2 linked regions of the Aquabacterium sp. OR-4 genome follow. The protein of the gene in region 2 interacts with the protein of the main gene of each other region in a pairwise test. Links are inferred from orthologs where the notes say so. Each region holds a gene or a part of one and is shown on either strand. Other genes may lie near its edges.

Region 1 (14,856 bases), on a different replicon or contig from region 2:
CGGCCTCGGCGCGGCGCAGTGCGGCCTCGGCCTGGGCCAGGCCCGCCTCGGCGGTGTGGCTGGCCAGCACCTCCACCGCGGTGGCCACCACGCGCGCGGCGGGGTCCACCACCACCAGGCCGGCCGACACCGCGCGGCGCAGGGCCTGCAGGGTGTCGCCGGCCACGCCGCCGGTGGGCAGCAGCAGCGCGAAGTCGCCACCGTCCAGGCGGCCGATCAGGCAGTGGGCCACGCGCTGCGGGTAGTTCTGCAGCACCTGGGCCACGGCCTGCAGCACGCGGTCGGCCGAGCGCCGGCCCAGGCGCTGGTTCATGCCGGCCAGATCGGCCAGGCGCAGCAGCACCAGGGTCACCCGCGGCGGCGCGTTTTCGCCGTGCAGCAGGGCGTCGAGCGCGGCGGTGAAGTGGCGGCGGTTGGCCAGGCCGGTCAGCAGATCGTGATGGGCCTGCAGGCGCAACGCCTCGAGCTGGGTGGCCTGCAGCGCAAACAGCGCGCCCAGGCGTTCGTGCAGGCGATCCAGGCCATCGGCCAGCGGTGCCAGCTCGGGCAGCGCCGGGTGCCGCACCGGCCGGTAGCCGGCATCGCCCAGGCGCTCGGTCTGGGCCAGGGTGTCGGCCACCGCGCTGCGCAGGCGCGCACGCTGGCGGGCAAACAGCGTGGCCACCGCCAGCATGGCCGCGGGTACGGCCAGCAGCAGCACCTGCAGGGTTTGCCACAGCAGGCCCAGCAGGTGCGAGGGATCGGTCCAGGCCTGGACCAGCAGAACCCGGCCGTCGACCTGCAGGCCGCGCGGGGCCGGTTCGGCCGGCAGGCGCAGCGCGGCCATGAACCAGGCGGGCAGCGCCTGGGCGCCGGCATCGTGCCGGCCGCGGCCAAGCAAGCGGCCCGCGCCGTCGCGCACCTCGGCCTGCGCCCAGCCGGCGGCCAGGGCCCAGGCAGGCATCTGTTCCAGCCGGTGCGGCAGCGTGCCCGGCGCACGCGCCAATGCCTCGGCGAGTGCCGCGGTGGCCGCAGCGTGCTGGCGGGTGACCTCGCGCTGCACCAGCCCACCCAGTGCGGCGGCCAGCAGCAGGGCGGCCAGCAGCGGCACCGCCAGCGCCATCAGCAGCCGGCGATGGCGCTGGGCCCAGGCCGGCATGCGGCCGCCAGACCGGGCTTCGGACCAGGCGGGCAGCAGCGGCAGTGGAGGTGAATCGGCAGACAGCATCCGAGGGCGGGCGACAGTGGGGCCATGCTCCGCCCGCCCGGGCAAGGGTGCCGGGGCCGGACAGGCTCTGTCAGGTTTTCGTCCCGCCCGGCGCCAACTTGAACGCTGGGACTTTGCCGCCGCTCGGCGCGGCGCCCGGCAGAGCGCCGGCTGCCGCGGCTCAGCGCCGCTGCGGCGGCAGGTCGGTGCAGCTGCCGTGGGCCACCTCGGCGGCCATGCCGATGCTTTCGCCCAGCGTGGGGTGCGGGTGGATGGTCTTGCCGATGTCCACCGCGTCGGCGCCCATCTCGATGGCCAGCGCGATCTCGCCGACCATGTCGCCGGCATGCGTGCCGACGATGCCGCCGCCCAGGATGCGGCCGTGGCCATGGGCCTCGGGCGAGTCGTCGAACAGCAGCTTGGTGAAGCCTTCGTCGCGGCCGTTGGCAATGGCGCGGCCCGAGGCCGTCCACGGGAACAGGCCCTTCTTGACCTTGATGCCCTTGGCCTTGGCTTCATCCTCGGTCAGGCCCACCCAGGCCACCTCGGGGTCGGTGTAGGCCACGCTGGGAATCACGCGGGCGTCGAACTGGGCCTTGCTGTTACCAGCGGCCACTTCGGCGGCCACATGCGCCTCGTGCACCGCCTTGTGCGCCAGCATCGGCTGGCCGACGATGTCGCCAATGGCGTAGATGTGCGGCACGTTGGTGCGCATCTGCGCATCCACCGGGATGAAGCCGCGCTCGCCCACCACCACGCCGGCCTTCTCGGCGCCCAGCTTCCTGCCGTTGGGCGTGCGGCCCACGGCCTGCAGCACCAGGTCGTAGGTGGCCTCGCTCTTGCTGCCGTCCAGGCCCTCGAACTGCACCGTGATGCCCTCGGGCCCGGCGCTGGCGCCCACGGTCTTGGTCTTCAGCATGATCTTGTCGAAGCGGTCGGCGTTCATCTTCTGCCACACCTTGACCAGATCACGGTCGGCGCCCTGCATCAGGCCGTCGAGCATTTCCACCACATCCAGCCTGGCGCCCAGCGTGGAGTACACCGTGCCCATCTCCAGGCCGATGATGCCGCCGCCGATGACCAGCATGCGCTGGGGCTGCTGGCGCAGCTGCAGCGCGCCGGTGCTGGTGACGATGCGCGGATCGTCGGGCAGGAAGGGCAGCTTCACGGCCTCGGAGCCGGCGGCGATGATGGCGCTCTTGAAGCGGATGGTCTGGGTCTTGGCCTCGGCGCCCTCGCCCACCTGCACACTCAGGTGGTGCGGATCGGCGAAGGTGCCGTTGCCCTGCACCACCGTCACCTTGCGCATCTTGGCCATGGCCGCCAGGCCGCCGGTGAGCTTGCCCACCACCTTGTTCTTGTGCGCCAGCAGCTTGCCGAGATCCACCTTGGGATCGGCGAATTCGACGCCCAGGTCGGCGAAGTGCCTGACCTCGTCCATCACCGCGGCCACGTGCAGCAGCGCCTTGCTGGGGATGCAGCCCACGTTCAGGCACACGCCGCCCAGCGTGGGAAAACGCTCGACCAGCACGGTCTTGAGGCCCAGGTCGGCCGCGCGGAAGGCGGCCGAGTAGCCGCCGGGGCCGGCGCCCAGCACCAGCAGATCGCACTCCAGATCGGCACTGCCGGTGTAGCTGGCGGCCTGCGGCGCGGGCGTGGCGGCCGGCGCCGGCGCAGCGGCCACCGGTGCCGGGGCGGGTGCAGGTACAGCAGCAGGTGCAGCAGCCGGGGCCGGCGCCGCAGCGGCGCCTTCGGCCACCTCAAGGCTCAGCAGCACCGAGCCCTGGTTCACCGTGTCGCCCATCTTGATCTTGAGCGCCTGCACCACGCCGGCGTGGCTGCAGGGGATCTCCATCGAGGCCTTGTCGCTTTCCACGGTGACGAGGCTTTGCTCGGCGCGCACGGTGTCGCCCGGCTTGACCAGGATCTCGATCACCGCCACGTCCTTGAAGTCGCCGATGTCCGGCACGGTCACGTCAATGAGGGCCATGGTGTTGTCAGCCTTTCAGTTTCAGCGTGTGGGTCCGCACCGGACCCGCCGAGTTCTTGTCGAATTCACAGCCGGCGCGCACGCCGGTCTCCACCAGTTCACGCGCCGAGCGCACCCGTTCGAAGCTGGCCTGCATGGCCCCCAGCGCAAACGCCCGGCCCGAGCCGATGGCCCAGAAGCGGTCGAACTCGAACACCTCGCGGTACGAGTAGACGCCGAAGATGCCGCGCGCATTGGCGATCAGGATCGTGAACTGGCTGCTCTCGTAGGGGTCGGCATCGTCTTCCTTGGTGTTCAGGAAGAAGTGCTCCTTCAGCTTGGGGTGCAGCTTCAGGAAGGTGTCGAACACCTCGTCGCGCGAGTGCAGCTTGAGCTCGTCGGCCGGCAGCGTGCCCAGCGCCCGCCGCAGCACGGGAAAGTGCGCGGTGGTGCCGGCCATGCCGATCCACGAGTCGCCGATGCGAAACAGCTTGTCGTTGGCCTCGTAGCCATGGGCCAGGCGCGTGTCGCCAAAGGTGACCAGCGCGTCGGCCGCGATGGCCACCTGGCCGCCCTTGCGGGCCACACAGATGGTGGTCATCTCGCGCCGGCCTTACAGCGCGATGCGGCGGAAGTCGGCCAGCAGCGAGGCGAAGTAGACGTTGAAGCGCGCTGCCGCGGCACCGTCGATCACGCGGTGGTCCCAGCTCAGGCTCAGCGGCAGCATCAGGCGCGGCGCGAACTGCTTGCCGTCCCACTTGGGCTCGATGGCGCTCTTGCACACGCCCATGATGGCCACCTCGGGCGCATTGATGATGGGCGTGAAGTAGCGCCCGCCAATGCCGCCCAGGCTGCTGATGCTGAAGCAGCCGCCGCTCATGTCGGCCGGGCCCAGCTTGCCGTCGCGCGCCTTCTTGGCCAGCTCGCCCATCTCGGTGCTGATCTGGAAGATGCCCTTCTTGTCGGCATCCTTGATCACCGGCACCACCAGGCCGTTGGGTGTGTCGGCGGCAAAGCCGATGTGGAAGTAGTTCTTCAGCACCAGGCTGCCGTCGCCGTCCAGGCTGGCATTGAACTCGGGGAACTTCTTCAGCGCGGCCACGGCGGCCTTGATCATGAAGGCCAGCATCGTGACCTTGACGCCGCTCTTCTCGTTCTCCTTGTTCAATTGAACGCGGAAGGCTTCGAGATCGGTGATGTCGGCATCGTCGTGGTTGGTGACATGCGGAATCACCACCCAGTTGCGGTGCAGGTTGGCGCCGCTGATCTTCTTGATGCGCGACAGGTCCTTGCGCTCGACCGGGCCGAACTTGGCAAAGTCGACCTTGGGCCAGGGCAGCAGGCCCGGGAACGCGCCCTCGCCGCCGGCCGCAGCGGCGGGCGCCGGGGCCTTGGCCTTTTGCGCCGCGGTCATCACCGCGCCGGCCATCACGTTCTTGACGAAGCCCTGCACGTCGCCCTGCGTGATGCGGCCCTTGGGTCCGCTGCCGGCCACCTCGGCCAGCGGCACACCCAGCTCACGTGCCAGCCGGCGGATCGTCGGCGAGGCATGCGGCAGCTGGCCGGTGGGGGCGCCGCCAGGCTGGTGCGCCGGCACAGCCGCCACCGCCGCAGCCGGGGCTGCCACGCTGGCCGGGGGTGCGGCGGCCGGGCTGGCCGCCGGAGCGGCCGCGGCCGCAGCCACCGGCGCCGCCGCGGCGGGGGTGGCGGGGGCGGCGGGGGCGGCGGCAACGCCGGCCACTTCCACCAGGGCCACCAGCGAGCCCTTGCGAACCTTGTCGCCCAGCGTCACGCGCAGCGCCTTCAGCACGCCGGCGTGGCTGCTGGGGATCTCCATCGAGGCCTTGTCGGACTCGACCGTGATCAGGCTCTGCTCGAGCTTGATGGTGTCGCCCGGCTTGACCATCACCTCGATCACCGCCACTTCGTCGAAGTCGCCGATGTCGGGCACCAGCACCTCGACCACGCCGCCCGATGCGGCGGGGGCGGCCGCGGCCGGCGCCGGCGCCGCAGCGGCGGCCACCGCCGCCACCGGGGCTGCCACGGCCGGGGCCGGGGCCGGTGCGGGTGCGGGCGCCGCAGCGGCGCCGCCGGCCGCCTCCAGCATCAGCAGCAACGTGCCCTGGTTCACGGTGTCGCCGATGGCCACCCTGAGCTCCTTCACCACGCCGGCATGGCTGGACGGAATCTCCATCGAGGCCTTGTCGCTCTCCACGGTGATCAGGCTCTGGTCCACCGCCACGGTGTCACCGGGCTTGACCAGCAGTTCGATCACCGCCACGTCCTTGAAGTCGCCGATGTCCGGGACCTTGACTTCCACGATTGCCATAGTGCTTGTCTCCGAGGTCTGGTGGCTGTGATCAGGCGTACAGCGGGTTGATCTTGTCGGCCTTGATGCCGTACTTCTGGATCGCCTCGGCCACCTTGGCCAGCGGCAGCACGCCGTCGTCGGCCAGGGCCTTCAGCGCGGCCACCACGATGTAGTGGCGGTTGACCTCGAAGTGCTCGCGCAGCTTGCTGCGGAAGTCGCTGCGGCCGAAGCCGTCGGTGCCCAGCACCTTGAAGCCCGTGCCCTTGGGCAGGTAGGCGCGCACCTGCTCGGCATAGCTGCGCATGTAGTCGGTGCTGGCCACCACCGGGCCGGCGTGGCCGGCCAGTTGGCGGGCGATGAAGGGCAGGCGCGGCGCGTCGGTGGGGTGCAGCAGGTTGTGGCGCTCGGCATCGGCACCGTCGCGGGCCAGCTCGTTGAAGCTGGGGCAGCTCCACACCTTGGCGGCCACGCCCCAGTCGGTGGCCAGCAGCTGCTTGGCGGCCATGCTCTCGCGCAGGATGGTGCCCGAGCCCAGCAGGTTCACCGCCGGCTGGCCGGCCACGGTGGGCGCGTCCTGCAGCAGGTACATGCCCTTGATGATCTGCTCCTCGGTGCCGGCCACCAGGCCGGGCATCGGGTAGTTCTCGTTGAGCAGCGTGAGGTAGTAGAAGACGTTCTCCTGCTTCTCCACCATGCGCTTGAGGCCGTGCTGCATGATCACCGCCACCTCGTGCGCGAAGGTCGGGTCGTAGCTCACGCAGTTGGGAATGGTGCCGGCCAGGATGTGGCTGTGGCCATCTTCATGCTGCAGGCCTTCGCCGTTGAGCGTGGTGCGGCCGCTGGTGCCGCCCAGCAGGAAGCCGCGCGCCTGCATGTCGCCCGCCGCCCAGGCCAGGTCGCCGATGCGCTGGAAGCCGAACATCGAGTAGTACACGTAGAACGGCACCATGATGCGGTTGCTGGTGCTGTAGCTGGTGGCTGCGGCAATCCAGCTGGCCATGCCGCCGGCTTCGTTGATGCCTTCCTGCAGGATCTGGCCGGCCTTGTCCTCGCGGTAGTACATCACCTGGTCCTTGTCGACCGGGGTGTACTGCTGACCTGCGGGGTTGTAGATGCCGACCTGGCGGAACAGGCCTTCCATGCCGAAGGTGCGCGCCTCGTCCACCAGGATGGGCACCACGCGCGGGCCCAGCGCCTGGTCACGCAGCAGCTGGGTGAGAAAGCGCACGTAGGCCTGGGTGGTGCTGATCTCGCGGCCTTCGGCGGTGGGCTCGAGCACGGCCTTGAAGGTTTCGAGCGAGGGCACGGTGAAGTGCTCTTCGGCCTTGGTGCGGCGGTGCGGCAGGTAACCGCCGAGCGCCTGGCGGCGCTCGTGCAGGTAGCGCATCTCGGGCGTGTCGTCGGCCGGCTTGTAGAACGGCAGCTTGGGCAGCTCGCTGTCGGGAATGGGGATGTTGAAGCGGTCGCGGAAGGCGCGGATGTCGTCGTCGGTGAGCTTCTTGGTCTGGTGCACGGTGTTCTTGCCCTCGCCCACCTTGCCCATGCCGAAGCCCTTGACGGTCTTGATCAGCAGCACCGTGGGCTGGCCCTGGTGCTTGACCGCGGCCGCATAGGCGGCGTACACCTTCTGCGGATCATGGCCGCCGCGGCGCAGCGCCCAGATGTCGGCGTCGCTCATCTTGGCCACCATCTCCAGCGTCTTGGGGTCGCGGCCGAAGAAGTGCTTGCGCACGAAGGCGCCATCATTGGCCTTGAAGGCCTGGTAGTCGCCGTCCAGCGTCTCCATCATCACCTTGCGCAGCGCACCGTCCTTGTCGCGCGCCAGCAGCGGGTCCCAGTCGCTGCCCCAGATCAGCTTCAGCACGTTCCAGCCCGCGCCGCGGAACTCGCTCTCCAGCTCCTGGATGATCTTGCCGTTGCCGCGCACCGGGCCGTCCAGGCGCTGCAGGTTGCAGTTGATGACGAACACCAGGTTGTCGAGCTTCTCGCGCGCCGCCAGGCCGATGGCACCCAGGCTCTCCACCTCGTCCATCTCGCCGTCGCCGCAGAACACCCAGACCTTGCGGTTGGCGGTGTCGGCAATGCCGCGCGCATGCAGGTACTTGAGAAAGCGCGCCTGGTAGATGGCCATCAGCGGGCCCAGGCCCATGCTCACCGTGGGGAACTGCCAGAACTCGGGCATCAGCTTGGGATGCGGGTAGCTCGACAGGCCCTTGCCGTCCACCTCTTGCCGGAAGTGCAGCAGCTGCTCCTCGGTCAGCCGGCCTTCCAGGTAGGCGCGGGCATACACGCCGGGCGCCACATGGCCCTGGATGTAGATGCAGTCGCCGCCGTGGTCCTTGCTCTCGGCATGCCAGAAGTGGTTGAAGCCGGCACCGAACATGTGCGCCAGCGACGCAAACGAGCCGATGTGGCCGCCCAGGTCGCCGCCATCGGGCGGGTTGTGGCGATTGGCCTTGACCACCATGGCCATGGCGTTCCAGCGCATGTAGGCGCGCAGGCGCTCCTCGATTTCGATGTTGCCGGGGCAACGCTCTTCCTGATCGGGCTCGATGGTGTTGACGTAGCCGGTGTTGGCCGAGAACGGCATGTCGGCGCCGTGCTGGCGCGCTTCTTCAAGCAGCTGCTCCAGCAGGTAGTGGGCGCGGTCAGGGCCTTCGGCATTGATCACCGCGGTCAGCGCGTCCAGCCACTCGCGGGTTTCCTGAGCGTCGGTGTCGAGGGCGGCGGCAGAGTTCTTGTCGGGCTGGGCGGACATCGCTTGTCTCCTATTTGCGTGTGGTTCGGCGCGAACGGCGCGCAGTGTGGCACAACTTCGGTTGATTTCCAAATGGCGTGAATGCGTTTCGTATTATGCAATTCACCTGGAGAGCGGCACGGCCTGCCAGGCCCGTGCGCCGGCGCTGGCGGCCCCGGCACGCCCGGTGCCGCGGGCGGGCGCCGGGATAATCACCGCCATGTCCGCCCCTTCCCAAGACTCCGGCGCCCATGGTCTGGGCACCCTGGCCCGCCGCCCGCTGGGCCGCTGGTGGCGCCGCCAATCACCGGCCCGGCAGGACCGCCTGGCCACGCTGGCGCCGCTGGCCTCGGTGCTGCTGTTCCTGGCGGCCATCATTTCGGCCTTCTGGTACCTGCGCAACGAGGAAATCGAGCGCGAGACCGAAACCGTCAAGCGCGATGCCGAGATCGCCCAGCAGCAGATCCGCCTGCGCCTGATCGAAGACCAGGAGCAGCTGGTGCGGCTGGCGCGCGAGTTCGCCACGCGCGAGCTCGACCCGGCCGAGTTCAGCCAGCAGGCCGGCAGCCTGAGCAGCGACCGGCCCGAGATCACCCGCCTGTCCTGGCTGGGCGCCGACCAGCGCCCGCGCGCACGCTTCGAGAGCGCCGGCGAGCGCGACGACGGCGCGCCCCGCGCCGGCGCCCGCCCGCCCGGCGCCGAGCTGCGCGAGGCACTGCGCAGCGAGAGCGACTGGGCCTTCATCGCCGCGCGCGACCTGCGCCAGCCGATGTACTCGCGCCCCTTCAAGGATCGCAACGGCACCCTGGTGTTCCAGGTGCATGTGCCGATGCTGGCGCGCGGCCACTTTGCCGGCGCGCTGGTGGCCGACTACTCCATCGACGTGCTGATGCGCCACTTCGTGCCCAGCGAGGTGACGCGCCGGCACGCGGTGGCGGTGATCGACGAGCACCACGCCGTGCTGGCCAGCACCGTGACACCGATGCCCGGCCGCGCGCAGCAGCGCGCGTCCATCGTGCACGAGGTGCCGCTGGCGCCGGCCGCCAACGGCCTGCTGCTGCGCGCCACTGGCTACCGCACCTCGGTGGGCCTGATCGGCAACGCGCTGTTCTGGCTGGTGGTGGCGCTGTCCATCCTGACCGTGTGGATGCTGCTGGGCACCTGGCGCCACATGCGCCGCCGCGGCCAGATCCAGGACGCGCTGGTGCAGGAAACCAACTTCCGCCGGGCGATGGAGAACTCCATGCTCACCGGCATGCGCGCCATCGACCGCGAAGGCCGCGTCACCTACGTCAACCCCGCCTTCTGCGCGATGACCGGCTTCACCGAGGCCGAGCTGATCGGCCGCCTGCCGCCCTACCCCTACTGGCCGCACGACCGCGTGGACGAGAACCACCGCCTGCTGCAGCAGCAATTGCAGGGCCGCAGCCCGGCCGGCGGCATCGAGGTCAAGGTGGCGCGCAAGAACGGCTCGCTGTTCGACGCGCGCATGTACGTCTCGCCGCTGGTGGATGCCCGTGGCCACCAGACCGGCTGGATGACCAGCATGACCAACATCACCGAAGCCAAGCGCATCCGCGACCAGCTCTCGGCCAGCCACGAACGCTTCACCACGGTGCTCGAAGGCCTGGAGGCGGCGGTGTCGGTGCTCAGCGTGCAGCAGGGCGAACTGCTGTTTGCCAACCGCAGCTACCGGCTGTGGTTTGGCGCCGATGCGCGTGGCCACGGCCTGCTGGCCAGCGGCTCGGCCAACCAGCCGCCGCAGGCCGAGCTGGAGGACGTGGACGGCTACAGCGGCCTGCCCGCGCAAGAGCTGGCCGGCCTGGGCACCGACCCGCGCGAGATCTACGCCCCGGCGCTGGACAAGTGGTTCGATGTGCGCAGCCGTTACCTGCAATGGACCGACGGCCGCCTGGCGCAGATGCTGATCGCCACCGACGTCACCGCGCGCCGCCGCGCCGAGGAGCTGGCCGCCCAGCAAGCCGAGAAGGCCCAGGTGTCGAGCCGCCTGATCACCATGGGCGAGATGGCCAGCAGCGTGGCCCACGAGCTGAACCAGCCGCTCACCGCGATCAACAACTACTGCAACGGCATGGTCTCGCGCGTGAAGTCCAGCTCGATCGACAACGAAGGCCTGATCGCCGCGCTGCAAAAGACCGCGCGCCAGGCCGAGCGCGCCGGCCAGATCATCCACCGCATCCGCGCCTTCGTGAAAAAGAGCGAGCCGCAGCGCGTGCCCGCCCATGCCAAGGACATCGTCGAGGACGCGGTCGAGCTGGCCTCGATCGAGATGCGCCGGCGCAACGTGCAGATCCACCACTACGTGGCGCAGCGCCTGCCGGTGCTCAAGTGCGACCCGATCCTGATCGAGCAGGTGCTGCTGAACTTGCTGAAAAACGCCGCCGAGGCCATCGACAGCGCCAGCCTGCCTGCCGCGCGCCGCCACATCGAGCTGCGCGTGGTGCCGCGCCATACGCCCGACGAGGGCGGCGTGATCGAGTTTGCCGTCACCGACATGGGCCCCGGCCTGCCCGAGGAAGTGATCGCCCGGCTGTACGAGGCCTTCTTCTCGACCAAGGCCGAAGGCATGGGCATCGGCCTGAGCCTGTGCCGCTCGATCATCGAGTCGCACCGCGGCCGGATCAAGGCACAGAACCTCTACAATGGGCCGAACGTCTCGGGGTGCCGGTTCGCCTTCACCCTGCCCGTCGAAACCACCGCGCGGATCGAGGAGACACCGCTGGCGCCATCCTCCGATGGCACGGCGCCCGACGCCGGTTCGAGCACTGCTGCCAAGACATCCTCATGAGCCTGATTCCCAAGAAGGGCACCGTCTATGTCGTCGATGATGACGAGGCCGTGCGCGACTCGCTGCAATGGTTGCTCGAGGGCAAGGACTACCGCGTCAAGTGCTTCGATTCGGCGGAGAGCTTCCTCTCGCGCTTCGACCCGCGTGAAGTGGCCTGCCTGATCGCCGACATCCGCATGGACGGCATGAGCGGCCTCGAGCTGCAGGATCGACTGCTCGAGCGCAAGAGCCCGCTGCCGGTGGTGTTCATCACCGGCCATGGCGACGTGCCGATGGCCGTCACCACCATGAAGAAGGGCGCGATGGACTTCATCGAAAAGCCCTTCAAGGAAGACGACCTGCTCGGCCTGGTGGAGCGCATGCTCGACCAGGCGCGCAGCGCCTTCACCCACCACCAAGAGCAGGCCAGCCGCGACGCCCTGCTCAGCCGCCTGACCACGCGCGAGGCCCAGGTGCTCGAGCGCATCGTGGCCGGCCGCCTGAACAAGCAGATCGCCGACGACCTGGGCATCAGCATCAAGACGGTGGAGGCGCACCGCGCCAACATCATGGAAAAGCTCAACGCCAACACCGTGGCCGATCTGCTGAAGATCGCGCTCGGCGCCAACTCGGCGGCCGCCGCCAAGGCCTGAGCCCGGCACGCCCGTTCTCACCTTTTTTCGACAAGGCCGCTGCTCCCAGCGGCCTTGGTGCTTTTTGGAGACCTCGCGATGAATCCACTGCACTTAGACGCGAGCGGGCCGAGCGCCGGGCCGCTCCCAGGCCGGCCCGCCATCCCCACGGGGGCTGCGCCGGGCGAAGGGCTGGGCCACGAGGCCCGGCGCGGCCTGCAGGGCTGGCCGACGTACTCGTCGGACGAGGGGCTGTCATGACCACCGCCCAACTGATCAGCGGCACCGCGCTGTCGCAACAAATCCGCGCCGAAGTGGCCGCCCGCGCCACCGCCCTCACTGCCCGTGGCGTGAAGCCCGGCCTGGCCGTGATCCTGGTGGGTGAAGACCCGGCCTCGGCCGTGTACGTGCGCAACAAGGTCAAGGCCTGCGCCGAGAGCGGCCTGCACTCGGTGCTCGAGAAGTACGACGCCAGCCTGCCCGAAGCCGAGCTGCTGGCGCGCATCGAGGCGCTGAACGCCGACCCCGCCATCCACGGCATCCTGGTGCAGATGCCGCTGCCCCGGCACATCAACCCGCAGCGCGTGATCGAGACCATCGCCGACGAGAAGGATGTCGACGGCTTCTCGATCCACTCCGCCGGCAGCCTGGCCAGCGGCCTGCCGGGCTTTCGCGCCTGCACGCCCTACGGCTGCATGAAGCTGATCGAAAGCACCGGCGTCGATCTGCGCGGCAAGCATGCGGTGGTCATCGGCCGCAGCAACACGGTGGGCAAGCCGATGGCCCTGCTGCTGCTGCAGGCCAACGCCACGGTGACCGTCTGCCACAGCGCCACGCCCGACCTGGCCGTGCACACCCGCCAGGCCGATGTGGTGGTGGCCGCGGTGGGCCGGCGCAACACGCTCACCGCCGAGATGGTGAAGCCCGGCGCCATCGTCATCGACGTGGGCATGAACCGCAACGACGAAGGCAAGCTCTGCGGCGATGTCGACTTTGCCGGCGTCAGCCCGGTGGCCGGCTGGATCACGCCGGTGCCCGGCGGCGTGGGCCCGATGACCATCACCATGCTGCTGGTCAACACGCTCGAATCGGCCGAGCGCGTGGCCGCGGCGCAGGCCTGACACCGCCGCCAGCACCGGCTGCGCCCGGAACTTGCTGCACGGTGGGCCGATCCGCCCCATGATCGGCACGGGTTCAAGCCGCGTTTGGCACCTGTTTGGCGCCTGTTCGGCCCTTGACCCGCACGCCACCGGCCCCATCATCTTGCTGTTGCACTGAACCTGCTGCCATGACCAATCCGCTGCTCAGCCCCGCCGACCTGCCCGCCTACACCGAGTTTCGACCCGAGCATGTGAGCCCGGCGCTCGACGAGCTGCTGCGCGACGCCGAGGCCGCGCTCGAGCGCGCCGTGGCCGCCGACGGCCCCACCGACTACGACCGCCTGTCGGCCTTGCTCGATGTGCCGCTCGAGCGCCTGTCGCGCGCCTGGGGCCTGGTGGGCCACCTCAACGCGGTGGCCAACACGCCCGAGCTGCGCGAGGCCTACAACGCCAACCTGGGGCGTGTGACCGAGTTCCACACCCGGCTGGGCGCTGATGAACGCCTGTACGCCCGCTACAAGGCCATTGCCAACGGCCCCGGCGCCGCAAGCCTGAGCCCGGCGCGCCGCCAGGCCCTGGCCCATGCGCTGCGCGACTTCGTGCTCTCGGGCGCCGAGCTGCAGGGCGAGGCCAAGGCGCGCTTCGCCGCCATCCAGGAGCGGCTGGCCGAGCTGGGCCAGGCCTTCTCCGAGCATGTGCTCGATGCCACCGACGGTTTCAGCCTGCTGGTGCCCACGGCCCGCCTGGCCGGCGTGCCGGCCGACGTGCAGCAGCAAACCGCTGAGGCCGCAGGCGAAGCCGGCGCCGGCCAGCACAAGCTCACGCTGCACATGCCGGTGTATCTGCCGGTGATGCAGTACGCCGACGACCGCGCGCTGCGCGAGACGCTGTACCGCGCCTATGTCACCCGCGCCAGCGAGTTCGGCCCCGCCGAGCGCGACAACGGGCCGGTGATGGACGAGCTGCTGCGCCTGCGCGCGGAAGAAGCGGCGCTGCTGGGCCAGCCCGACTACGCCTCGCTGTCGCTGGTGCCCAAGATGGCCGAGTCGCCGGCCCAGGTGCGCCAGTTTCTGCAAGACCTGGCCCGCCGTGCGCGCCCGCATGCCGAGCGCGACCTGGCCGAGCTGCGCGGCTTTGCCGCCGAGCAACTGGGACTGGCCGATCTGCAGCCCTGGGACCTGAGCTATGTGAGCGAGAAGCTCAAGGAAGCGCGCTACGCCTTCAGCGAGCAGGCGGTGAAGCAGTACTTCACCGAGCCCAAGGTGATGGAGGGCCTGTTCCACATCATCGAGACGCTGTTCGAGGTCCATATCCAGCCCGAGCCGGCGCCGGTGTGGCACGAGGGCGTGCGCTTCTACCGCATCGAGCGCCGCAACCCAGCCGCCGGTGACAGCGCGCCGCAGCTGGTGGGCCGCTTCTACCTCGACCCGTACGCGCGCACCGGCAAGCGCCCCGGTGCCTGGATGGACGGCGAGCGCAGCCGCTGGGCCCGCCCGGATGCAGCCGCCAGTGCAGCCGCCAGTGCACCCGCCGTTGCACCCGCCGGTGCAGGGGCCGGCGCCGCGGGCGCGGTGCAGACGCCGGTCGCTCACCTGGTGTGCAACTTCGGTGCGCCGATGGCCGACAAGCCGGCCACGCTGAGCCACGACGACGTGATCACGCTGTTCCACGAGTTCGGCCACGGCCTGCACCACCTGCTCACCCAGGTGGACGAGCTGTCGGTGGCCGGCATCTCCGGCGTCGAGTGGGATGCGGTCGAGCTGCCCAGCCAGTTCATGGAGAACTTCTGCTGGGAGTGGGAGGTGATCTCGCGCCTGACCGCCCATGCCGACACCGGCGAGCCGCTGCCGCGCGCGCTGTTCGACAAGATGCTGGCGGCCAAGAACTTCCAGAGTGGGCTGCAGACGCTGCGCCAGATCGAGTTCTCGCTGTTCGACATGCGCATCCACACCGAGGCCGACGCACCGGGCCGCGTGCAGGCCATCATGGACGAGGTGCGCGCCGAGGTGGCGGTGCTGCCGCCGCCGCCCTTCAACCGCTTCCAGCACAGCTTCAGCCACATCTTTGCCGGGGGCTACTCGGCCGGCTACTACAGCTACAAGTGGGCCGAGGTGCTGTCGGCCGACGCCTATG
Region 2 (14,282 bases):
ATTCCCTGTTGCCGCGCCATGACCTTGCCCGACACCCCGACCCCCGCCCCCACCGAACTGCTGGTCTGCACCACCTGCCGCCCGGCCGACTGGCCGCGCGAGGGCGACGCCGCCGGCCAGCTGCTGCACGAGGCCGTGCAGGTGGCGCTGATGGATCAAGCCCAGCCGGCGCTGCGCCTGCGCGGCATCGCCTGCCTGGCGGCCTGCGGGCGCGGCTGCACGGCGGCGCTGCAGGCGCGCGGCAAGCTCACCTACCTGTTCGGTGATCTGCCGCCCGATGACCAGAGCGCATCGCAGCTGCTGGCCGTGGCCGCCCAGCACCAGGCCGCGGCCGATGGCCTGCTGCCCTGGGGCCAGCGCCCCGAGCGCCTGAAGCGCGGCCTGCTGGCGCGTCTGGTGCCGCTGGACGAATGATGAGCCTGCCTGCCTCGGGATGGGCCCTGGCGGCCGCGGTGGCGCTGGCCGCGGCGCTGGACTGGCGTTTTGGCGAGCCGCGCAATGCCTGGCATCCGGTGGCCTGGCTGGGCACGGCGGCGGGCTGGCTGGGCCGGCGCCTGCCGGCGGCACCGGCGGGCCGGGCCATCGCCGCCGGCGGCCTGGCCTGGGCGCTGGTGGTGGCGGTGGCCGCGGCGCTGGCCGCGGCGCTGCAATGGGCGCTGTGGCAACTGCCGCCGTGGGCCGCCGTGCCGCTGCTGGCGCTGGCGCTCAAGCCGGCCTTTGCCTGGCGCATGCTGCACGACGAGGTGGCTGCGGTGGAGGCCGCCTTTGCGCATGGTGGCCTGACTGCCGCGCGTGCGCGGCTGGCCCGGCTGTGCAGCCGCGAGGTGCAGGCCCTCGACGCCGAGGGGGTGCGCGAGACCGCCATCGAGACGCTGGCCGAGAACCTCAACGATTCGCTGGTGGCGCCGCTGTTCTGGCTGGCCGTGGCCGGCCTGCCCGGGGCCTGGGCCTGGCGCGCGGTGAACACGCTGGACGCCATGTGGGGCTACCGCAGCCCGCGCTGGCAATGGGCCGGCCGCTGCGCGGCGCGCGCCGACGATCTGCTGGGCTGGCTGCCGGCGCGCCTGAGCGCCGCGCTGCTGTGGCTGGCCGGCGGCGCGCGCGGCATCGCGCCCGCGGCCCTGCGGCGCGAAGCCGCGCGCACGCCGTCGCCCAATGGCGGCTGGCCGATGGGCGCCATGGCGCTGCGCCTGGATGTGCGCCTGGGCAAGCCGGGTGTCTACACCCTGCACGCCGCCGGCCGCGCGCCGCAGGCCACCGACACCCGGCAGGCCCTGGCCCTGGGCCGGCGGGCCGCCGTGCTGGCCTTTGTGCTGGCCGGCCTGGTGCTGGCCGGCAGCGGCGTGCTGCTGGGCCATGGCTGGCCTGTGGGCTTGGGGCTGGCGGCCGGCAGCGGGTGGCTGCGATGAGTGCCGCAGGCCACGCGCTGGCGCCGCAGCACCGCGTTCACGGCGGCCCCGATGGCGGCCCGCCGCTGCGGGTGGATGCGTCCACCAATGTCAATCCGCTGGGCCCGGCGCCGGGGGCGCTGGCGGCCGTGCGCGCCGCGCCGCGCCAGCGTTACCCCGATCCGGCCTACGCCGCCTTGCGCGAGCGCCTGGCCGCGCACCAGGGCGTGGCGCCGGCGCGCATCGCGGTCAGCGCCGGCGGCAGCGAGGGCATCTTTCGGCTCACGCTGGCGGCGCGCCTGGCCGGCGTGCAGCAGGTGGCCGCACCGCAACCGGGTTATGCCGATTACGCCGCCGCGGCCCAGGCCGCCGGCCTGCCGCTGCGCCACTGGCACGACCGCGCCAGCCTGCTGGCCCTGGCCGGTGCCGAGGCCGGCACGCTGCTGTGGGTCAATGATCCGGCCAACCCGGGCGGCGCGGTCTTCGAGGCCGAGGCCTGGCAGACCCTGCAGCAGGCGCTGCGCCCCGGGCACTGGCTGGCCCTCGACCTGGCCTATGCCGCGCTGCGCCTGGGCCCGCCCGCCGAGCCCGTGGCACTGCCCGCCGCCCTGGCCGCGCAGGCCTGGCAGGTGCACACGCCCAACAAGGCCCTGGGACTGCCCGGCGTGCGCGCCGGCTGGCTGCAGGCGCCGGCCGAGGCCCTGCCGGGTGGCGGCCTGGCCGGCGCCTGGGCCCAGGTGCAGGCGCTGGCGCCCAGCTGGGTGCTGTCGGCCGAGGGCGAGGCGCTGCTGGGCGCCTGGTGCGAGCCGGCCACCCAGGCCTGGCTGGCCGGCTGCCGGCCCACGCTGGCCGCCTGGCGCGCCGCGCTGGTGGCGGCACTGCAGGCTCGCGGCTGGGCACTGGCGCCCGGCACGGCGCCCTTTGTGCTGGGCCGCCCGCCCGGCACGGCCGAGGCCGTGATGGCCGGCCTGCGCCAGCTGCGCCAGCGCGGCCTGGCGCTGCGCTGCTGCCAGTCGTTCGGACTGCCCGGCTGGGTGCGCGTGGGCCTGCGCCCGCCCGCCGAGCAGGCGCTGTGGCTGGCGGCCTGGGATGCCGAGGCGGCCGCTGCCGCCGCGCCGCCCGGCCTGGGCGCTGACGGCCGCGCCCAGCCCGGCGCCGCGGCGCCGGCATGCACGCCGGCCGGGGCCATGCCATGAGCCGCGCCAAGGCCGTGGCCGTGCTTGGCTGCACCAGCGGCGCGGGCAAGAGCTGGATCACCACCGCGCTGTGCCGCTGGTATGCGCGGCGGGGCCTCGACGTGCGGCCGTTCAAGGCGCAGAACATGAGCAACCACGCCCGCGTGGTGGTGGCCGCCGATGGCCGCCAGGCCGAGATCGGCAGCGCCCAGTACTTCCAGGCCCTGGCCGCCGGCACCGCGCCCGAGCCGCGCCACAACCCGGTGCTGCTCAAGCCCGAGGCCGACACCCGCAGCCAGGTGGTGCTGATGGGCCAGCTGCGGCCCGATCTGGCGGCCATGCCCTGGCGCGAGCGCAGTGCGCTGCTGTGGCCCACCGCCCAGGCGGCGCTGCAATCGCTGCAGGCCGAGGCCGAGCTGCTGGTGATCGAAGGCGCCGGCTCGCCGGCCGAGATCAACCTGGCCGCGCACGACTATGTGAACACCTTCACCACCGTGCAGGCCGATGCCGCCGCGCTGCTGGTGGCCGACATCGACCGCGGCGGCGCCTTTGCCCACCTGCTGGGCACCACCGAGCTGGCGGACGCCGGCGTGCGCCAGCGCCTGCGCGGCTACCTGCTGAACAAGTTTCGTGGCGACGCGGCCTTGCTGGCGCCCGCACCCGAGTTGCTGCGCCAGCGCACCGGCCTGCCGGTGCTGGGCGTGCTGCCCCTGCTGCGCCAGCACGGCCTGCCCGAGGAGGATGCGGTGCCGCTGGGCTCACCCGCCAGCACCGGCCCGCGCGTGGTGCTGCTGTCCACGCCGCATGCCAGCAACCTGGACGAGTTCGAGCCCGTGGCCCGCGCCGGCCTGCCGCTGGTGGTGGTGCGTGATGGGCCCACGCTGCGTGCCGCGCTGGCCGCGCCCGGCGCCGTGCTGGTGCTGCCCGGCAGCAAGCACACGCGGGCCGATCTGGCCTGGGTGCGGCAGCAGGGCCTGGACGCGCCGATTGCGCAACACGTGGCCGCCGGCCAGCCGCTGCTGGCCGTGTGCGGCGCACTGCAATGGCTGGGCCGGGTGGTCGATGACCCGCTGGGCCAGGAAGGCGGCACGCCGGGGCAGGACGCCGGCCTGGGCCTGCTGCCGCTGCACACCCGCTTTGCCGCGCACAAGACGCTGCGCCAGGCGCGGCACCGCCTGGGCGCGCTGCAGGGCCCGTGGGCGGCGCTGAGCGGCCTGGCGGTGCTGGGCTACGAGATCCACCTGGGCCACAGCCAGGTCGATCGCCAGGGCGCCTTGCTCGATACCCTGCTGGATGCCGCCCCCGCTTCGCCCGGCCTGGGCTGGCAGCGGGGCCCCATCCTGGCCGTCTACCTGCACGGCCTGTTCGAGAACCCGGCCGTGCTGCAGGCCTTGTTCGGCCGCGCGCCCGAGCCGCTGGCCACGGTGTTTGACCGGCTGGCCGACACGCTGGACGAGCATGTGGGCGCCGCCACGCTGATGGGCCTGCTCGAGGCCCGTTGAACGCCCGCCGAGCATCCACTGAATGTCCACCGAATGTCCACTGACCCTGCGCTGAGCTTTCGCCGAACATCCGCCGAGCCGCTTGCCTCTCAAATGCCCGCCATGCACCCGACCCCGCCCACCGACGACCTGCCCGCCGACCTGTCCGCCGACCTGTCCACCCTGTGCGCGCGCATCCAGCCGCGCGATGCCGCGGCCCAGCCCGCATTGGCCGCGCGCCTGCGCCACCGCATCGACCACCTCACCAAGCCGCTGGGCGCACTCGGCCGGCTCGAGGCGCTGATGCTGCAGATCGGCCTGCTGCAGGGCAGCGCGCAACCCGCGCTGCACGCGCCGCAGCTGCTGGTGTTTGCGGCCGACCACGGCATCGCCGCCCAAGGCGTCTCGGCCTATCCGCAGGCGGTGACGGGCCAGATGGTGGCCAATATGCGTGGCGGCGGTGCGGCCATCAATGTGCTCGCGCGCCAGCATGGCCTGGCCTGGACCCTGGTGGATGCCGGCATCGCCAGCGCGCCGCCGGCCGGGCCCGATCTGGTGGCAGCCCGCCTGGGCGCCGGCACCGATGACGCGGCCAGCGGCCCGGCACTCGGCCGAGAGCGCGCGCTGGAGGGCCTGCGCCGCGGCGCCGCGCTGGTGGCCGCGCGCCCCGGCAATGCCGTGGTGCTGGGCGAGATGGGCATTGCCAACACCTCGGCCGCCGCGCTGCTGCTGGTGGCGCTGGCCGGCACGCCGCTCGATCAGGCCGTGGGCCGCGGCACGGGCCTGGACGACGCCGGCCTGGCGCACAAGCGCGCCGTGCTGCAGCGCGCGCTGGACCGCGTGGGCATCGCGCCCGGCCGGTTCAGCCCCATCCAGGCCCTGGCCGAGTTCGGCGGCTTCGAGATCGCGATGATGGCCGGCGCCATGCTGCAGGCCGCGGCCGAGCGCCGCCTGGTGCTGGTGGATGGCTTCATCGCCGGCGCCGCGGCGCTGGTGGCGCGCGGCCTGGCGCCATCGCTCACCGACGCCTGCGTGTTCGGCCACCGCGGTGCCGAGGCCGGCCATGCCGCCATGCTGCAGGCGCTGGACGCCCAGCCGCTGCTGGATCTGGGCCTGCGCCTGGGTGAAGGCTCGGGCGCGGCGCTGGCCTGGCCGCTGGTGGCCTCGGCTGTCGAGTTGCTGGCCGGCATGGCCAGTTTCGACTCGGCGGGCGTCAGCGGCCCTGCCGAGGCCTGATCGCCGCATGTTGCAGGCCCTGGTTCACGAACTGCGGCTGATCGCCGTGGCGCTGCAGTTCCTCACCCGCGTGCCGGTGCGGCTGGCCCGCTTCGACCCCGCCTGGCTGGCGCAGTGCACACGCCACTTTCCGCTGGTGGGCGCGGGCGTGGGGGCGTTTGGTGCGGCGGCGCTGGCGCTGGCCACGGCCCTGGGCGGCAGCCCGTGGGTGGCGGCCGTGGCGGCCACGGCGGCCACGGTGTGGCTGACCGGCGGTTTTCATGAAGACGGCCTGGCCGACACCTGCGACGGCCTGGGCGGCGCCGTGAGCCGCGAGCGCGCGCTGGTGATCATGAAGGACTCGCGCCTGGGCAGTTATGGCGCGCTGGGCCTGGTGCTGGTGCTGGCCGCCAAGCTGGCGCTGCTGGCGCAGCTGACCGGCCAGCACAGCGCCATGGCCGCGGCCGCTGCCCTGGTGCTGGCGCAGGCGGCCAGCCGCGCCGGCGCCGCCACGCTGCTGGCCACGCTGACCTATGCCGGCGACCCCGAGCACGCCAAGGCCAAGCCCCTGGCCCAGCGCATCGGCGCGGCCGGCCTGGCCACGGCCTGGGGCTGGACGCTGCTGGTGGCCGTGGCGCTGGGCGGTGGCCTGGCCGCAGGCGGCGTGCCGCTGGCCTTGCCAGCGCCCATGCCCTGGCGCGCCACGCTGGCGCTGCTGGCCGTGCTGCTGGTGGCCTGGCGCATGCGCGCCTGGCTGCTGCGCCGCCTGGGCGGCTTCACCGGCGACACGCTGGGTGCCACCCAGCAGTTCGCCGAACTGGCGGTGCTGGTCGTGGCCGCGGCCCAGCCGGTGTGGATGGCATGACGGCGCCGGGCGTGGCAGGCGAGGGCGCGCCAGCCCAGGCCGCGCCAACCCAGGCCGCGCCCTCGAGCCTGTGGCTGTGGCGCCATCCCCGCCCCGAGGGCGCGGCCGGCCGCTGCATCGGCCAGACCGATCTGCCGGTGCACCCCCGCCGCGCCAAGCGCCTGGCGCACCGCATCCGCACCGCGGCGCGCCGCCACGGCCTGCCGCGCGCGGTGTGGACCTCACCGCTGCGCCGCTGCGCCGACGTGGGCCGCTGGCTGGCGCGCTGGGGCTGGCGCCACCACATCGATGCGCGCTTGATGGAACTGCACTTCGGCGCCTGGGACGGCCAGCCCTGGCGCGACATCGCCTGGAGCGAGGTGCAGGCCTGGGAGGCCGATTTCACCGGCCATGCGCCGGGCGGCGGCGAGGCGCTGGCGGCCATGGCGTTGCGCGTGGCGGCCTGGGTGCAGGCGCCAGCGCCAGGCCGACCCCCTGAAGCGCCTGGCGCCCATGGGGGCGGTGCCCTGGCCGCCACCGAACCCCGCCTCGTGGTGGCCCATGCGGGCGTGATGCAGCTGCTGCAGCGGGCTGAGCGGCCCACCGATCCTGCCGTGCGGCTGGCCACACGCCTGTGCGCTGGACTGGACGCCGCCCACTGGCCGCGCCCGCCGCGCTACGGCGAGTGCCGCCAGGCGCGATTCGGGCCGGCCTGATCGGCGCATGGCCGCCCGCGCCGACCGCTGCCCGGCCTGTCAGGGCAGCAGATCAGCCACCTGGTTCCAGGCCTCGGCCGGGATGCGGCCTTCAAACTGCGCGGCCACCGCGCCCTGGCGATCAATGATCACGGTGTGCGGCAGGCGATCCGGGCTTCGCCATGGCCCCGGCATCTGCGCCTGCCCTTGCCAGAAGCTGAACACCGAGGCCTCGCCGGGGGCCAGGATCCGGCGCGCCCGGTCATAACGTTCCGCATCGGCGGGGCTGGCATCCAGGTTGACCAGCACCAGATCGAAGGGTGCGTCCTTCCAGCCGCGGGCGTTGATCCGCAGTTCGGGCAGCTTGTCGATGCAGACCGGGCAGGTGCTGCGCCACAGCACCACCATCACCACACGGCCGCGCCGCGCCGCCAGGTCGAAGCGCCGGCCGTCCAGCGTGGCCCCGCTGAAGGGCAGGGGGCTTGCCGGTGGCGGTGCAGCACCCAGGCTGGCGCTGGCCAGCAGCAGCGTGAACAGGAGCAGAAGCGGCTTCATGCGCAATGGGTCGCGGCGGGCGCCGATTCCTTACAAGTCGCCCGCCGCGGCTTCAAGCCGGCAGCTTGCGCCCCATGTCGCACCACGCTCGCACCTGACAGACCCCGCACTTGGGCGAGCGCGCCGTGCACACATAGCGCCCGTGCAATATCAGCCAGTGGTGCGCATCGCGCCGATACGGCGCCGGCACGCGCTTGTCGAGCTGCAGCTCCACCGCCAGCGGCGTCTTGCCCGGGGCTAGCCCGGTGCGGTTGCCGACGCGGAAGATGTGTGTGTCGACCGCCATCGTGGGCTCGCCGAAGGCCACGTTGAGCACCACGTTGGCGGTCTTGCGGCCCACGCCTGGCAGGGCTTCCAGCGCCACGCGGCTGCGCGGCACCTGGCCGCCGTGCTGCTCGATCAGGATGCGGCAGGTCTGGATCAGGTGCCGGGCCTTGCTGCGGTAGAGGCCGATGGTCTTGATGTGATCGGCCAGGCGCTCCTCGCCCAGCGCCAGCAGGGCCTGCGGCGTGCTGGCCATGGGAAACAGCCGGCGCGTGGCCTTGTTGACGCTCACGTCGGTGGCCTGGGCCGACAGCAGCACGGCGGCCAGCAGCTCGAACACGCTGGTGTACTCCAGCTCGCTGGCCGGCTGCGGGTTGGCCGCGGCCAGTGTGGCGAAGAAGGGCGTGATGTCGGCAGATTTCATGAACCAGCTCAGGAGGTGGAGGTCAGTCGGGCGCGCAGCAGCGGCAGGATCTGCACGCCCACGATGCTGGCCAGGATCAGGCCGCAGCCGAGCAGGCCCACGGCGCTGAGCCGGTCGCCCAGGAACCACGCGCCAAACAAGGCGGCAAACACGGTTTCCGAGCTGAGCACGATGGCCGCGTCGGCCGGCGGCGCGTGGCGCTGGCCCACCACCTGGATGGTGAAGCCCACGCCCACCGACAGCACGCCGGTGTAGGCAATGGCGCCGGCCGCGCTGGCCAGGCCTTGCAGCGTGATCGGCTCGAGCGCCAGGCCGGCAGCGCTGGCGGCCAGGCCGCACACCAAAAATTGCCCGCAGGCCAGGCCGTAGGCGCCGCGCAGCTTGTTGGCCACCTGGCCCACCAGCAGCACATGCACGGCCCAGGGCAGGGCGCTGGCCAGCACCCACAGGTCGCCCGGGCTGAAGGCACCCAGCGAGCCCCCGGTCAGTAGCCAGGTGCCGCCCAGGCAGCCGGCGGCTGCCGGCCACACGCTCCAGTGCGGCGCCTGGCGTTGAAAAAACCAGGCCAGCAGCGGCACCAGGGGCACGTACAGCGCGGTCAGAAAGCCGGCGTTGGTGACCGTGGTGCTCATCAGGCCGATCTGCTGCATCACCACGCCGGTGCACAGCAGCGCGCCCAGCAGGGCGATCCAGCGCAGCTCGGGCACGCCCAGCGCATGGCCCTGGGCCTGCAGCGCGCGGCGCTCGCGCCAGGCCAGCGGCGCCACCACCAGCGCGCCCAGCAGAAAGCGCACGCCGGTAAAGCCGAGCGGGCCCACGCCCGCCATGCCCAGCACCTGGCCCACGAAGGCCGAGCCCCAGATCACCGCGGCCAGCAGCAGCAGCGCGTTGGCTTGAAGGCGCGACATGTCAGGCTCGCCCGGCCGCCCGGCGGGCCTGATGCGCCGCCTTGGCGGGCGGTGAATGCCATGCGTGTGGCGGCCGGTTCATCTCAGCCCTGGTCTGCCGCGCGGCGCGCGCGGGCGCGCGCCAGTGCCGCCTCGATCACCGCGCGCTTGCGGTCGATCACCACCGGGTCGGTGTGTTGGGTGTGGGCCGGCAGATCGGCCAGCTTGGCGGCGGCCTTGGCTTCCAGGCGCGCGTCGTGCTCGTGCTTGTGGCGGGCGCGGCGGGCGTTGCGCTGGGTGTAGGCGGCCTGGGCGGTGGCGGCCTCGGCCGCGCTCCAGGCCTGCCAGCCGGTGCGCTCGCCGCTGACCGGCACCAGGCGGATGCAGTCCACCGGGCAGGCCGGCACGCACAGCTCGCAGCCGGTGCAGTCGGCGTCGATCACCGTGTGCATGCGCTTGTGGGTGCCGCTGATGCAGTCGACCGGGCAGGCCTTGATGCACAGCGTGCAGCCGATGCACCAGGCCTCGTCGATCACGGCCAGCAGGCGCGGGCCTTCGGCGCCGCATTCCGCGTCCAGCGGCTGCACCGCCTGGCCGGTCAGCGCGGCCAGCCGCGCCACGCCTTCGGCACCACCGGGCGGGCAGCGGTTGATGGCCTCGCGGCCGCCGGCAATCGCCTGGGCATAGCTGCGGCAATCGGGGTAGCCGCAGCGGGTGCACTGGGTCTGCGGCAGCAGCGCGTCGATCTGCTCGGCCAATGAAGAACCCCGCTCGGTGGCGGGGTTCGGCGCGATGGCTCGCGGGGGGATGGGGGCGGTGGACTGCACCGCCCGGATTATCCGCGCGGCTTGCGCGTGGCGCGGGCCGTGGGGCGGTTGGCGGCCGGGGCCGGCGCGGTTGCCGCCGCGCGCGGGCTGCGCGTGCGGGCCGGCGCGGCAGCGGCCACCGGGGCCTCGGCGGCCACCGGGGCGGTGGGCTTGGAGGCGGTCTTGGCCGTCTTGACCGGCGTGGCCTTGCGCACCGTGATCTTGCGCGCCGGTGCCTCGGCGGCCACGGCTGCGGGGGCATCCACGGCGATGCGGTCGATCTCGTAGTCGCCGCTCAGCTCGTCGGGGGTGGGCGTGTGGTCGAGCCGGCCCTCGGGGCTGTTGAAGGTCAGGATGAAGGCCTTGATCTCCGGGTACACCTTCTCGCGCCAGCGGCGGCCCGAGAAGATGCCGTAGTGGCCGGCGCCGGCCACGTCGTAGTGGAACTGGCGGCTCTTGGGCACGCCGCTGCACAGGTCGTGCGCGGCGCGGGTCTGGCCGGCGCCCGAGATGTCGTCGAGCTCGCCTTCCACGGTGAGCAGGGCGCTGGTGGTGATGTCCTGCGGGCGCACGTAGGTGCCGTCGTCGGCCTGCCAGGTGCCGTTGACCAGGGCGAAATCCTGGAACACGGTCTTGATCGTCTCGAGGTAGTACTCGGCCGGCATGTCGAGCACGGCGTTGTACTCGTCGTAGAACTGGCGATGCGCGTCGGTCGAATCGTCATCGCCGCGGATCAGGTCCTGGAAGTAGTCGTAGTGCGCGCTCAGGTGGCGGTCGGGGTTCATCGCCACGAAGCCGGTGTGCTGCAGAAAGCCCGGGTAGACGCGCCGGCCGGCGCCAGCAAAGTTCGGCGGCACGCGGTAGATCACGTTGTTCTCGAACCACTCGAAGCTCTTGTTCATCGCCAGGTTGTTCACCGCGGTGGGCGAACGGCGGGCGTCGATCGGGCCGCCCATCATCGTCAGCGTGCGCGGCGTGAACTCGCCCTTGGTGGCCAGCAGCGACACGGCGGCCAGCACCGGCACGGTGGGCTGGCACACCGAGATCACATTGACCTCGGGGCCCAGGTGGCGGATGAAGTCCTGCACGTAGCTGACGTAGTCGTTGAGGTGGAACGGTCCCGCCTCGGCCGGCACCTGGCGCGCATCGACCCAGTCGGTGATGTACACCTTGTGGTCGCGCAGCAGCTGGCGCACGGTGTCGCGCAGCAGGGTGCTGTGGTGGCCCGACAGCGGCGCCACCACCAGCACCACCGGCTGGCTCTTCATCTTCTCAAGCACCACCGGATCGTCCGAATAGCGCTTGAAGCGGATCAGGCGGCAGAACGGCAGCACGATCGGGTACTGCTCCTGCACGGCCACGTCCACGCCGTCCACCGGCACGGTGCGGATGCCGAACTCGGGCTTCTCGTAATCCTTGGCCAGACGGTGGATCAGGTCGAAACCGGCGGCCACGCGCTGCGCCATCGGCGTGTGCGTGAAGGGCGAGAGCGGATGGTTGTAGAGCTTGGCCGAGGCGCTGGCGAACTCGGAAAACGGCGCCATCAGTGCACGCTGGGTCTCGTAGATCTGATAAAGCATGGCGGGATGGACTCCAGTCAGACGGCGGTGCGTCGGGGGCTCGGGCGAGCGCTGTCATCTTGTGCTGCAGCCCCTGAACCCGACCTGACGGCGGGTGCAAAGTTTTGTGCACTGCAGCATTGTGAATGTTACTCCGAGCATCGTGCGGCTGCATAGGCCGAGCCGGCTACGGAAAAACACGTAACTTCGCACCGCAGTTCGGCTTTCCTGTCGCCTGGGCGACAAGCCTGTGCCCAAACGACACAGCCCGGCGGGGCCGGGCTGTGCAGGGTGGCTGGCGCCGGATGTGGCGCTGCAGCAAAAAAAGGGCGTCAGTGTGGGGCAGCGGCCCCTCAGAGCACCGCGGCGATGGCGGCCACCACCTTGTCGATGTTCTGGGTGTTGAGTGCGGCCACGCAGATGCGGCCCGAATCGACGCCGTACACGCCGAACTCGCTGCGCAGGCGCTCCATCTGCGGCTTGCTCAGGCCCGAGTAGCTGAACATGCCGCGCTGGCGCACGATGAAGCCGAAATCCTGCTTTACACCGGCGGCCACCAGCTTCTCGGCCAGCAGCGTGCGCATCTGCTTGATGCGCTGGCGCATGGCGGCCAGCTCCTGCTCCCACTGCGCGCGCAGCGCAGGCGTGTCGAGCACCGTGGCCACCACCTGGGCGCCATGGGTGGGCGGGTTGCTGTAGTTGGTGCGGATGGCGATCTTGAGCTGCGACAGCACGCGGGCGGTCTCGTCCTTGCTGGCGCACACCACGCTGAGCGCACCCACGCGCTCGCCGTACAGGCTGAAGCTCTTGGAGAACGAGGTGGCGACGAAGAAGTTCTCGACGCCGCTGTCCAGGAACTGCTGGATCACCGCGCCGTCTTCGGCGATGCCGTCGCCAAAGCCCTGGTAGGCCATGTCGAGAAAGGCCACCAGGCTGCGTGCCTTGACGGTGGCGATCACCTGCGCCCACTGCGCCGGGGTGATGTCGTAGCCGGTCGGGTTGTGGCAGCAGGCATGCAGCACCACCACGGTGCCGGCGGCGGCAGCGTTCAGGTCGGCCAGCATGGCGTCGAACTTCACGCCCCGGTTGGCGGCGTCGTAGTAGCTGTAGGTGCCCACCTCGAAGCCGGCGTTGGTGAACAGCGCGCGGTGGTTCTCCCAGCTCGGGTCGCTGATCAGCACCTGGGCGGCGGGGTTCAGCTTCTTCAGGAAATCGGCGCCCACCTTCAGGCCGCCGGTGCCGCCGAGCGCCTGGATGGTGGCCACGCGGCCGTCGGCCAGCACGGCCGAATCGGCGCCGAACACCAGGCGCTGCACGGCCTTGTCATAGGCGGCGATGCCGTCGATGGGCAGGTAGCCGCGCGGCTTGGCCGCTTCGGTGAGCTGGGTTTCGGCGGCCTTCACGCAGGCCAGCAGCGGCAGCTTGCCGGCGTCGTCGAAGTACACGCCGACGCCGAGGTTGACCTTGTCGGCGCGGGTGTCGGCGGCAAATTGTTCGTTCAGACCCAGGATCGGGTCACGCGGGGCCATCTCGACGGCGGCGAAGAAGCTCATGGAGGTGTGGTTCCTGTCAGGACGGTGGCAGCAGGGAAGGGCGGTTCACGGCGGCTTGCGGCAGCGGCACCCACGTGGAATGCCGCACTGCGGTACGCTGTTGGATTGGCCGGCGCGCGCCACCCAGCGCCGCAGCCAGCCCGCGATTTTAGAGCCAGTGACCCATTTGCCCCAGGGAAACCCCGATGTCCGATCTTGCCGACCTGTCTGCCGCGGAAGATGCCTCGCCCATGCCATCGGGCGAAGGCCAGTTCGTCACGTTCCCGGGCTCGCCGTTCCAGCTGTTCCAGCCCTATCCGCCGGCCGGTGACCAGCCCGCCGCCATCGACCAGCTGTGCGAGGGCATAGCCGACGGCCTGGCCTACCAGACCCTGCTGGGCGTGACCGGCTCGGGCAAGACCTTCACGATGGCCAATGTGATCGCCCGCATGGGCCGGCCGGCCATCGTGTTTGCGCCCAACAAGACGCTGGCCGCCCAGCTGTACAGCGAGTTCCGCGAGTTCTTTCCCAAGAACGCGGTGGAGTACTTCGTCTCGTACTACGACTACTACCAGCCCGAGGCCTATGTGCCGCAGCGCGACCTGTTCATCGAGAAGGACAGCTCGATCAACGAGCACATCGAGCAGATGCGGCTGTCGGCCACCAAGAGCGTGCTGGAGCGGCGCGACACCATCATCGTGGCCTCGGTCAGCGCCATCTACGGCATCGGCAAGCCCGAGGACTACACGCAGATGCGCTTCATCGTGCGCGTGGGCGACAAGATCGGCCAGCGCGATGCCATCGCGCAGCTGATCCGCATGCAGTACAGCCGCAACGACGTCGACTTCAGCCGCGGCAGCTTCCGCGTGCGCGGTGACACCATCGACGTGTTTCCGGCCGAGCACAGCGAGCTGGCCATCCGCATCGAGCTGTTCGACGACGAGATCGAATCGCTGAGCCTGCTCGACCCGCTGACCGGCCGCATCCGCCAGAAGATTCCGCGCTTCGTCATCTACCCCAGCAGCCACTACGTGACGCCGCGCGAGCGCGTGCTGAGCGCCATCGACACCATCAAGCTCGAGCTGCGCGAGCGGCTGGATGAGCTGGTCAAGGGCGGCAAGCTGGTCGAGGCCCAGCGGCTCGAGCAGCGCACCCGCTTCGACCTCGAGATGCTGCAGGAGGTGGGCCACTGCAAGGGCATCGAGAACTACACCCGGCACCTGAGCGGCGCCAAGCCCGGTGACCCGCCACCCACCATGGTCGACTACATGCCGCGCGACGCGCTGATGTTCCTGGACGAGAGCCATGTGCTGATCGGCCAGCTGGGCGGCATGTTCAACGGCGACCGGGCGCGCAAGACGGTGCTGGTGGAGTACGGCTTTCGCCTGCCCAGCGCGCTCGACAACCGGCCGCTGAAGTTCGACGAGTTCGAGACCAAGATGCGCCAGTGCGTGTTC

The links.
Region 1: the proteins of nth (region 2) and aceE interact in binary tests that used the Escherichia coli proteins (3 or more experiments, as listed by UniProt). The link is inferred for Aquabacterium sp. OR-4 from one-to-one orthologs.

The regions. Positions count from the first base shown.
Region 1 is NZ_JAOCQD020000001.1:1,856,938-1,871,793, forward strand. Bases 5,316-8,617 are described here. They hold aceE (pyruvate dehydrogenase (acetyl-transferring), homodimeric type), read right to left. Parts: upstream 8,225-8,617; coding sequence 5,516-8,224; downstream 5,316-5,515. Other genes in these bases: aceF (dihydrolipoyllysine-residue acetyltransferase), read right to left, coding at 5,316-5,484; N4G63_RS08130 (PAS domain-containing sensor histidine kinase), read left to right, coding at 8,424-8,617. Outside these bases: N4G63_RS08105 (EAL domain-containing protein), read right to left, coding at 1-1,207; lpdA (dihydrolipoyl dehydrogenase), read right to left, coding at 1,368-3,176; N4G63_RS08115 (Ntn hydrolase family protein), read right to left, coding at 3,184-3,756; more of aceF, read right to left, coding at 3,769-5,315; more of N4G63_RS08130, read left to right, coding at 8,618-11,012; N4G63_RS08135 (response regulator transcription factor), read left to right, coding at 11,009-11,644; bifunctional methylenetetrahydrofolate dehydrogenase/methenyltetrahydrofolate cyclohydrolase FolD, read left to right, coding at 11,881-12,744; N4G63_RS08145 (M3 family metallopeptidase), read left to right, coding at 12,912-14,856. UniProt on the Escherichia coli protein: Component of the pyruvate dehydrogenase (PDH) complex, that catalyzes the overall conversion of pyruvate to acetyl-CoA and CO(2).
Region 2 is NZ_JAOCQD020000002.1:182,372-196,653, reverse strand. The notes cover bases 6,224-8,951. They hold nth (endonuclease III), read right to left. Parts: upstream 8,042-8,951; coding sequence 7,406-8,041; downstream 6,224-7,405. Other genes in these bases: N4G63_RS13020 (DMT family transporter), read right to left, coding at 8,050-8,949; N4G63_RS13030 (TlpA disulfide reductase family protein), read right to left, coding at 6,859-7,353; N4G63_RS13035 (histidine phosphatase family protein), read left to right, coding at 6,224-6,819. Outside these bases: N4G63_RS13070 (vWA domain-containing protein), read left to right, coding at 1-22; N4G63_RS13065 (DUF1636 family protein), read left to right, coding at 19-414; adenosylcobinamide-phosphate synthase CbiB, read left to right, coding at 414-1,409; N4G63_RS13055 (aminotransferase class I/II-fold pyridoxal phosphate-dependent enzyme), read left to right, coding at 1,406-2,584; N4G63_RS13050 (cobyric acid synthase), read left to right, coding at 2,581-4,065; cobT (nicotinate-nucleotide--dimethylbenzimidazole phosphoribosyltransferase), read left to right, coding at 4,168-5,280; cobS (adenosylcobinamide-GDP ribazoletransferase), read left to right, coding at 5,288-6,124; more of N4G63_RS13035, read left to right, coding at 6,121-6,223; electron transport complex subunit RsxB, read right to left, coding at 9,033-9,686; N4G63_RS13010 (polyhydroxyalkanoate depolymerase), read right to left, coding at 9,764-11,314; N4G63_RS13005 (amino acid aminotransferase), read right to left, coding at 11,647-12,846; excinuclease ABC subunit UvrB, read left to right, coding at 13,032-14,282. UniProt on the Escherichia coli protein: DNA repair enzyme that has both DNA N-glycosylase activity and AP-lyase activity. The DNA N-glycosylase activity releases various damaged pyrimidines from DNA by cleaving the N-glycosidic bond, leaving an AP (apurinic/apyrimidinic) site.